Regions from separate parts of the Streptomyces sp. NPDC015171 genome, predicted to be linked through region 2. Evidence: riboswitches for the same ligand, from Rfam matches in the RefSeq annotation. Region 2 holds a riboswitch; each other region holds the start of a gene.

Region 1 (3,268 bases), on a different contig from region 2:
TCCGCCCGCCGAGCCGCCCCCGCCTTCCGCGGCCGCATCGGCCGGGACGCCCGCAGCGGCCACTACGCCGTGCCGCACCGCTACCGGCTCCATCTGTCGACCGCCTGTCCCGACGGACTGCGCCTCGCCATCGGCCACAGCCTGCTCGCCCTGGACACCGGCTGTCCGGTCACCCTCCTGCCCGCCGTCCCCGACTGTCCCGGCGGCGGCCACTCGGCGCTCCGCCCGCTGTACGAGGCGAGCGCCCACCACTTCACCGGACCGGCGCTCGGGCCCGTCCTCAGCGACGACTGGTCCGGACGCATCGTCAGCACCCACGCCCCGGACATCCTGCGCGACCTGGACCGGTTCCCGCACGAGGGCGACGCCCGCCTGTACCCGGCCGGTCTGGAGTCCGTGATCGAGGCCGTCGAGCGGATGTGCGCCGAGGGCATCGACGAGGCCGCGCAGCGCGCCGGACGGGCCGGTGCCGGCCCCGCCGAGCGGGCCGGAGCGCTCGACACGCTGCTGGACACCCTCGACCGGCTCGACCGGCGGCTGGCCGGCGAGGAGTACCTGGCCGACGACCGGCTCAGCGCCGCCGACATCGAGCTGTGGGTGTCGCTGGTGCAGCTCGACACGGTCCACCGCTGCCATCTGGACGCCGCCGCCGTGCACCGCATCGCCGGGCACCGCGCCCTGTGGGCCTACGCCCGCCGGCTGGCCGCCCACCCCGCCTTCGGCCGCCGGCTCGACCTCGACGGCATCGCCCGCCGCCACCACGGCCGCTGCCAGGGTCTTGAGGCCGCCGGCGCCGCGGTCCAGATCCTGGACTGGGCGGCCCACGCGGCGGACTCCCCGGACGCTTCTCGCAGGTGACAGCGGTCCGTGGACGTCCACTGGGCGGACGGCCGTTGACATTCGAACGGGCAACTGCCTTACTTACGGCTCAGAACGGTCATGAGCGTCAGCACCAAGCCCTGGCTCGCTGACCGGCAACCCTCGCATCGCGGTGGGGTGCCCCAGGTGACGACCGGACCGGACGACGTTTTCGGTAAGCGCGAGGCCCTCCCGGGCCCACAACAGTGACAGGTGACGCCATGTACGCAGCTCCCAGGACGGCCGCGAGCCGCCCGCAGAGCTGCGTACCGTCGTACGCCGGTCTCCTCGTCGCCGACCGCGCCGTCGATCTGCTCCGCGTGAACAGCGCACTGTGTACCGCGCCGGGCGCTGCCCGCTGCCGGGGCTGACGTTCCCTTCCAGCCCCCGCGTTCCCGCCGCACACCGTCCGCCCGGTGTGCCGTTGTCCGCCCATCCCCCGGTTGTGCGCGTGCCCGTGCGCCGCCTCGTGCCGTAGTGCCGTCGCGGCCCATGCCCGCTCGTCCGCGGCCGCGGGGTGTCCGATTTCGCCGGAGCCCCTCATGAGTGAACCCCCAGGCGCCGCCGTCTCCCTCGCCGAGGCGCCGACTCCCACCGACCCGCCGTCAAAAAGCCTCTCCGCACAGCGGGTCCAGCCGCTGCGCAGACCCGGGCGGTGGACCGTCACCGCGGTCGTCCTCGTGCTCGTCGCGCAGATCCTGCACGGACTGGTCACGAACCCCTTCTACCAATGGGACCGCTTCCAGTACTGGTTCCTGCGCCCCACCGTCCTCGACGGCCTCCTCGTCACCCTCGAAGTCGCCGCGTTCAGCGCCGTACTGGGGCTCGTCGGCGGCGTCCTGCTCGCGCTCGCCCGGCTCTCCGGAAGCGCGGTGCTGCGCGCCGTCAGCTGGACCTACACCTGGCTGTTCCGCTCGGTGCCGCTGATCGTTGTGCTGATCTTCCTCTACAACTTCAGCGCCCTGTACAAGACGCTGAGCCTCGGCGTGCCCTTCGGTCCGGCCTTCGTCAGCTTCGACGAGTCGAAGCTGGCCACCGACATGGCCATCGCCGTCATCGGCCTCAGCCTGAACGAGGCGGCGTACGCGGCCGAGGTGGTCCGCGGCGGCGTCCTCTCCGTCGACCAGGGACAGCACGAGGCCGCCGCCGCGCTCGGCCTGCCCCGGGGCTACCAGTTCCGCAGGATCGTCTTCCCGCAGGCCCTCAGGTCCATCACCCCGAACTACGTCAACCAGCTGATCGGCCTGATCAAGAGCACGTCCCTGGTGTTCTACGTGTCCCTGCTCGACCTGTTCGGCACGGTGCAGTCGATGGGCAACACCTACCCCGGTGACGTCGTCCCGCTGCTGATGGTCGCCACCGTCTGGTACCTGATCCTGACCAGCGCCGTCTCCGTCGTCCAGTTCTACGTCGAGCGGCACTACGCCCGGGGCGCCACCCGCACCCTGCCGCCGACCCCCCTGCAGAAGGCCCGTGACGCCCTGACAGACCTGCGGGCCCGACTGCGCGGAGAGGCCGCCGTATGACCACCGTCCGGACCCCGGAGAAGACCGCCCCCGCGGCGCTCGAAATACACGACGTGCACAAGTGGTACGGCACCCACCGGGTGCTCGACGGCATCGACCTGACCGTCCGCCCCGGCGAGGTCACGGTGATCATCGGCCCGTCCGGCTCCGGCAAGTCGACGCTGCTCAGGGTCGTCAACCACCTGGAGAAGCCCGAGATCGGCCATGTCAGCGTGGGCGGCGAACTGATCGGCGTGCGACGGCACGGCGGACGGCTGAAGGAACTCAGCGAGCGCGCCATCCTCGCCCAGCGCGGCCGGATCGGCTTCGTCTTCCAGAACTTCAACCTCTTCCCGCACCTGACGGTCCTCGACAACGTCGCCGCCGCGCCCGTCGCCACCGGCAGGCTGACCAGGCCGGCGGCCCAGGAACTCGCCCGCGAACTGCTCGAACGGGTCGGCCTCGGGGACCGGACCGGCGCCTATCCGCGGCAGCTGTCCGGCGGCCAGCAGCAGCGCGTCGCCATCGCCCGCGCCCTCGCCCTGCGCCCCGGGATCATCCTCTTCGACGAGCCGACCTCGGCGCTCGACCCCGAACTCGTCGGCGAGGTGCTGGCCGTCATCAAGGACCTGGCCACCAGCGGCACCACGCTCGTCATCGTCACCCACGAGATCGGCTTCGCCCGCGAGGTCGCCGACCGGGTCGTCTTCATCGACGGCGGCCGGATCGTCGAACAGGGCCCGCCCGGCGAGGTGCTGGACAAGCCCCGGCACGCACGGACCCGGGACTTCCTCGGCAAGGTCCTCTGACCCCCGCCTTCCCCCCGCGCTCACGAACTCCCCCCACGGCAGCACGCCCACCGCCCTCATCAGCGAGACAAGGACAGCCACGCCATGCCTACCCAC
Region 2 (3,268 bases):
CGAAGCGGACGTCGTCGTCGTTCACGTACACATTGACGAACCGGCGCAGCTTGCCCTGGTCGTCCAGGACGCGCGCGGCGATCCCGGTGTGGTTCTTCTCCAGATCGGCGATGACCTCCGAGAGCGTCGCGCCCTCGGCGGCGACCTCGGCCCGTCCGTCGGTGTAGGTGCGCAGGATGGTGGGGATGCGAACGGTCACGCTCATGCGAGGCCAGCCTCTCGGAAGGAGTCCAGGGTCGGACGGATGGTGGCGGTGAGGCCGGTGCCGGCCACCGCGTCGAGGGTCTTCAGACCGTCGCCGGTGTTGAGGACGACCGTGGTCTTCGCCGGGTCGAGGACGCCGTCCTTGAGCAGCTTGCGGGTGACGCCGACGGTCACCCCGCCCGCCGTCTCCGCGAAGATGCCCTCGGTGCGGGCCAGCAGCTTGATGGCGTCCACGACCTCCGCGTCCGTCACGTCCTCCACCGCGCCGCCGGTGCGGCGGGCGATGTCCAGGACGTAGGGCCCGTCGGCCGGGTTGCCGATGGCCAGGGACTTGGCGATGGTGTTCGGCTTCTGCGGGCGGACCACGTCGTGCCCGGCCTTGAAGGCGGCGGAGACCGGCGAGCAGCCCTCGGCCTGCGCGCCGAAGATCTTGTACGGCCGGTCCTCGACCAGACCCAGCTCGATCAGCTCCCGCAGCCCCTTGTCGATCTTGGTGAGCTGGGAGCCGGAGGCGATCGGGATCACGATCTGCTCGGGCAGCCGCCAGCCGAGCTGCTCGCAGATCTCGTACGCCAGGGTCTTGGATCCCTCCGCGTAGTACGGCCGCAGGTTGACGTTGACGAAGCCCCAGCCCTCGCCGGCCGGGTCGCCGATCAGCTCGGAGCAGAAGCGGTTCACGTCGTCGTAGTTGCCCTCGATGCCGACGAGCTCGCCGCCGTAGACCGCGGCCATGACGATCTTGCCCTGCTCCAGGTCGTGCGGGATGAACACGCAGGAGCGGAAGCCGGCCCGGGCGGCGGCGGCGCCGACGGCGCCGGCCAGGTTGCCGGTGGAGGAGCAGGAGAGCGTGCTGAAGCCGAAGACGCGGGCGGCTTCGAGGGCCTGGGCGACCACCCGGTCCTTGAAGGAGTGCGTCGGGTTGCCGGAGTCGTCCTTCACATACAGGCCGCCGGTCACGCCCAGCTCGCGCGCCAGGTTGTCCGCCTTGACGAGCTTGGTCCAGCCCGGGTTGATGTTGGGCTTCTCCGTGACGTCCGCGGGGACCGGCAGCAGCGGCGCGTACCGCCAGATGTTCGCGGGGCCCGCCTCGATGCGGCGGCGCAGGTCCTCGGTGTCGTAGCCGGAGAAGTCGTAGGCGATCTCCAGCGGGCCGAAGCACTCCTCGCAGGCGAAGACCGGGCCGAGCGGCACGCGGTGGCCGCACTCGCGACAGCTCAGCGCCGCGGCGGGACCGAGATCGACGGTGGAGTCGCTGGTGGTTGCAACTGTCTGCACAGCCATGGAGGCGAGGCCCTTTCTCCTCATCTTCCTCGCGACGCACTTCGCCGCGAGACGGAATTGGCACCTTCCCGAGCCAGGAGCCTCGCTTCGGAAGACGAGTACTGGCCGGAGGGTTGCCGGGGCTTCATCGGGCCGTGTCCCTCTGCCCCTCTGGATGAGCGGTATTCGGTTGTGGACGCACGCGACCCCCGACATGCGATGGTCATCGGCGTTGTTCAAGACTGTAACCGACGGCCAGGACAGTTGAGATAGTCGTCCGAACCGCGAGATGGGTCACACGGTGACGTGTGGTCGTGACAGTGAGGAGCCGCCCACCGTGCTGGAAGAAGTCGAGCGCTGGCTGAGCACCCGCTCCTGGTCCGTGGCCGACCGCCCGCTGCACCAGGTCCTGGCCGCCAAGCAGCGCACCGGCCGCACGATCAGCGTCGTGCTGCCCGCCCTCAACGAGCAGGAGACGGTCGGCGAGATCGTCGCGGTGATCCGGCGCGACCTCGTGGAGCGGGCCCCGCTCGTCGACGAGATCGTGGTCGTCGACTCCGGCTCCACCGACCGCACCTCCGAGGTCGCCGCGCGCGCGGGCGCCCGGGTCGTGCACCGCGACGACATCCTGCCCCGCGTCCCGGCCGTGCCGGGCAAGGGCGAGGTGCTGTGGCGCTCGCTGCTGGTGACCGGCGGGGACATCCTCTGCTTCGTCGACGCCGACCTGCGCGAGTTCTCCTCCGCGTTCGTCTCCGGGATCGTCGGCCCGCTGCTCACCGACCCGGACGTCGACCTGGTCAAGGCGATGTACGACCGCCCGCTCGCCGGGGCGGCCGGCCAGGGCGGCCGGGTCACCGAGCTGATGGCCCGCCCGCTGCTGAACATGCACTGGCCGCAGCTGGCCGGCTTCGTGCAGCCGCTGGGCGGCGAGTACGCGGCCCGCCGCTCCCTGCTGGAGCAGCTGCCGTTCCCCGTCGGCTACGGCGTGGAGCTGGGCATGCTGGTGGACGCGCTGCACCTGGTCGGCCTGGACGCGCTGGCCCAGGTGGACGTGGGGGTGCGCAGGCACCGGCACCAGGACGGGCAGGCCCTGGGCCGGATGGCCGCCGCGATCTACCGCACGGCCCAGCTCCGGCTGGCCCGCGGCCATCTGGTCCGCCCCGCGCTGACCCAGTTCGAGCGGGGCGAGGACGGGTTCGAGCCACGCACCTACTCGGTGGACACCGAGGAACGGCCGCCCATGGTGGAGATCGCGGAGTACGCCGACCGGAAGGTGGCCTGAACGGGCCGTATACGGTCCGCTGCCCGGCCGGACCCGTACGTTTGAGCGTTTACGGGCCGGGCTAGGTTGAGGCGTATGGCTTCCACGCGCGGTGCTGCGGACAAGGCTCAGGTGCTGGTCGCGTCGAATCGCGGCCCGGTTGCGTATCAGGTGGGCGAGGACGGCTCGCTGCACGCCCGGCGGGGCGGTGGCGGACTGGTCTCGGGCCTCTCCGCCATCGGGGCGGACGCGGACTCCGTATGGGTGTGCGCCGCGCTGGGCGACGGCGACCGGGCGGCGGTCCGGCGCGCGGCCGGCGGGCTGCTGCCGGCCGAGGAGACCGGCGGGCAGCGGGTGCGGATGCTCGACATCGACGCGACCGTGCACGCCGAGGCGTACAACGGCATCGCGAACTCGGTGCTCTGGTTCGTCCACCACATGCTCTACCAGACCCCGCTCGAGCCGGTCTTCGGCACGGAGTTCCGGCGGCAGTGGGCCTCCTACGAGGCCTACAACCGGGCGTTCGCCGAGGCGCTGGCCGAG
Region 3 (3,268 bases), on a different contig from region 2:
CCACTGATCACCGCGTCGCCACGCCACGCGGAGGGCCCCGTCCGGGTTGCGGACGGGGCCCTTCGCCGTGTCACCGGGCTCGATAGGGTGGGGGGCGACGGAGCAGGTATGTGAACGAGGAGCGGCTGATGAGCGCTGTGACCCCCGCTGGAGGCGACACCGCGGCGGGCCGCTCCTGGCCCGCCCTGCTGAACGGTCTGCTGGACGGCCGGAACCTGTCCGCCGACGACACCGCCTGGGCGATGGACCGCATCATGCGCGGGGAGGCGACCGACGCGCAGATCGCCGGGTTCGCGGTGGCGCTGCGGGCGAAGGGCCAGACGGTGGAGGAGATCACCGGTCTGGTCCGCACGATGTACGAGCACGCGAACGTGATCGAGGTGCCCGGCCGGACCGTCGACATCGTCGGCACCGGCGGCGACGGGGCCAGAACGGTGAACATCTCCACGATGTCCTCGCTGGTCGTCGCGGGCACGGGCGCGAAGGTCGTCAAGCACGGCAACCGGGCCGCGTCCTCGGCGTCCGGCTCCTCCGACGTCCTGGAGAAGCTCGGCGTCAACCTCGACCTGACCCCCCGGCGGGTGGCGGAGGTCGCCGAGGAGGCGGGCATCACCTTCTGCTTCGCGGTGAAGTTCCATCCCGCGCTGCGGCATGTGGGCGCGGCGCGCGGCCAGTTGGGCATCCGTACGGTGTTCAACCTGCTCGGCCCGCTGACCAACCCGGCGCGGGTGCGGTCCCAGGCGGTCGGCGTGGCCGTCGCGCACGAGGCGCCGATCGTCGCGGGCGTGCTCGCCGAGCGCGGCAACTCCTCGCTGGTCTTCCGCGGCGACGACGGTCTCGACGAGCTGACCACGACGGCCACCTCCCGGGTCTGGGTGGTCCGGGACGGCAAGGTCACCGAGGAGAGCTTCGACCCCCGGGACGTCGGTATCGAGCTGGTCCCGGTGGAGGCGCTGCGCGGCGGCGACCCGGTCTACAACGCCGAGGTCGCCCGCAGGCTGCTGGACGGCGAGCGGGGGCCCGTACGGGACGCCGTGCTGCTGAACTCGGCGGCGGCCCTGGTGGCCCTCCAGCCGGCGGACACCTCGCTCGCCGAGCAGCTCCGCGCGGGCATGGCGAAGGCCGCCGAGTCGATCGACTCGGGGGCGGCGAAGCGGGCGCTGGAGCGCTGGGTGGCCGCGAGCAACGCGTAGCACCGCGGGTGTCGTCCCGCGATCCGGACACGGGTTGCGGGACGACGATCATTTCGCGTACGTTCCTGTACCAGGTCATGAGTGACAGTCATGAGGCCCCGGCCGACTGTCCGGCAACCCTCCGTCCGTGGCGGGGTGCCCCGGGTGAAGACCAGGCCGTGCACAGCAAGGTGTACGGCAAGCGCGGATCCCTCGCACACTTCCGACAGTGTGGGGCCAGGGATCCTGGTCATCGAGGAGCCTTCCGTGAGCAAGCGAATGCGATAGGGCCGCCGAGCCCCGCCTCCGCACACCCTTCTCTCTCTTCCGCGCATCGCGCGCGTTCCTCTCACGGGAGTTCCGTCATGTCTGTCTCCACCGCTGCCTGCGACCAGTCCGTTTGCACCCCTCTGCCGGTTCTGGGACGAGATGTCACCGTGCCGCTGGTCACCGGCGGCGAGGTCACCTACGCCGCCCTCGACTACGCGGCCAGCGCTCCCGCCCTCCAGCGCGTCTGGGACGACGTCGCCGCGTACGCCCCGTACTACGGCAGCGTCCACCGCGGTGCCGGCTACCTCTCCCAGCTCTCCACGGACCTGTTCGAGAACGCCCGCACGGCGGTCGCCGAGTTCCTCGGCTGCCGCCCGGCCGACCAGGTGATCTTCACCCGGTCGACCACCGACTCGCTGAACCTGCTGGCCCGTGCGCTCCCGGCCGGCTGCCAGGTCTTCGTGTTCGAGACCGAGCACCACGCCTCCCTGCTGCCCTGGCAGGACGCGCGGGTCACCTACCTGGACGCCCCGCGCACCCCCCGGCAGGCCGTGGAGACCCTGGAGCGGGCCCTCGCCGACCGCGATCCCTACGGTCCGGCCCTGGTCTGCGTCACCGGCGCCTCCAACGTCACCGGCGAGCTGTGGCCGGTGCGCGAACTGGCCGCCGCCGCGCACGCCCACGGCGCCCGGATCGTCCTGGACGCCGCCCAGCTGGCCCCGCACCACCCCGTCGACATCCGGGACCTGGACGTCGACTGGGTCGCCTTCTCCGGGCACAAGCTGTACGCCCCCTTCGGCTCCGGTGTGCTCGCCGGCCGTGCCGACTGGCTGCGGGCGGCCGAGCCGTACCTCGCGGGCGGCGGCGCGAGCCGCAAGGTCACCCGGAGGCAGGACGGCGGTGTGGCCGTGGAGTGGCACGACAGCGCGGCCCGCCACGAGGCCGGCTCCCCGAACGTCATCGGCGCCTACTCCATCGCCGCGGCCTGCAAGGCGCTGACGGAGGCCGGCTGGGACGCCCTGGTCGCCCGGGAGCGGTACCTGATCGCCAAGGTCCGCGAGGGCCTCGCCGAGGTCCCCGAGGTGCGGATCCTCTCCCTCTTCGGCGCCGACGCCGAGCGCGTCGGCGTGCTCTCCTTCGTCGTCGAGGGCTGGAACAGCTCCCACTTCGCCGCCGCCCTCTCCGCCGAGTACGGCATCGGCGTCCGCGACGGCCTGTTCTGCGCCCACCCCCTGGTGCGCACCCTGCTCGGCTCCGACCCCGAGACCCAGGGCGAGTGCGGCGCACCCGAGGCGGCCCCGGGGGAGAAGTCGCTCAACGCCATCCGGGTGAGTTTCGGCGCGGGCACCCCCGACGAGCACGTCGAGCGCTTCGTGACCGCCGTGACCGAGCTGGTGCGGGACGGCGCCAAGTGGCAGTACCGCACGGAGGACGGCCGCTGCGTCCCGGCGGTCTGACGAAACCGCCGACCCGCGACCCGCACGCGCCGCACCTGGGAACCGGCTGGACGGCCGGGCGCGTATACGCTCCCCCTGACGACTCGTTGGACAGGGGGAGCCCGGAGTGCAGCCGCTGCGCGCAACCGACCCGCGCCACATCGGCCCGTACGAAGTCCTCGGCAGGCTCGGCGCGGGAGGCATGGGCGAGGTGTACCTCGCCGCCTCGCGCACGGGGCTGAGGCTCGCGGTGAAAGTGGTCAGACCCGAATACGCCGAGGACCGCACCTTCCGTGCCCGCTTCCGCCAGGAGGTCAGCGCCGCGCAGACCGTCGGCGGCGCGGGCACGTACACCGCGCGGGTCGTGGACGCCGACACCGAGGCCGAACG

What was found. A riboswitch is a leader RNA that binds a small molecule or an ion and turns the genes downstream of it on or off. The one in region 2 is predicted to bind S-adenosylmethionine.
Region 1: another riboswitch for S-adenosylmethionine. It lies ahead of ACF073_RS34685 (amino acid ABC transporter permease); the one in region 2 lies ahead of thrC (threonine synthase).
Region 3: another riboswitch for S-adenosylmethionine. It lies ahead of ACF073_RS31070 (aminotransferase class V-fold PLP-dependent enzyme); the one in region 2 lies ahead of thrC (threonine synthase).

What each region holds. Positions count from the first base shown of each region.
Region 1 covers NZ_JBIBUO010000018.1:23,124-26,391, forward strand. Annotated here, with positions in the region: gene ACF073_RS34680 (glutathione S-transferase C-terminal domain-containing protein) at 1-858, shown strand, start outside; SAM riboswitch class IV at 936-1,046, shown strand; gene ACF073_RS34685 (amino acid ABC transporter permease) at 1,401-2,384, shown strand; gene ACF073_RS34690 (amino acid ABC transporter ATP-binding protein) at 2,381-3,172, shown strand; gene ACF073_RS34695 (ABC transporter substrate-binding protein) at 3,257-3,268, shown strand, end outside.
Region 2 covers NZ_JBIBUO010000005.1:135,564-138,831, reverse strand. Annotated here, with positions in the region: gene ACF073_RS15860 (MoaD/ThiS family protein) at 1-205, opposite strand, end outside; gene thrC (threonine synthase) at 202-1,485, opposite strand; SAM riboswitch class I at 1,503-1,646, opposite strand; gene ACF073_RS15850 (glucosyl-3-phosphoglycerate synthase) at 1,802-2,746, shown strand; gene ACF073_RS15845 (trehalose-6-phosphate synthase) at 2,822-3,268, shown strand, end outside.
Region 3 covers NZ_JBIBUO010000013.1:266,793-270,060, reverse strand. Annotated here, with positions in the region: gene ACF073_RS31080 (cytochrome bc complex cytochrome b subunit) at 1-7, shown strand, start outside; gene trpD (anthranilate phosphoribosyltransferase) at 129-1,193, shown strand; SAM riboswitch class IV at 1,267-1,383, shown strand; gene ACF073_RS31070 (aminotransferase class V-fold PLP-dependent enzyme) at 1,538-2,899, shown strand; gene ACF073_RS31065 (PQQ-binding-like beta-propeller repeat protein) at 3,006-3,268, shown strand, end outside.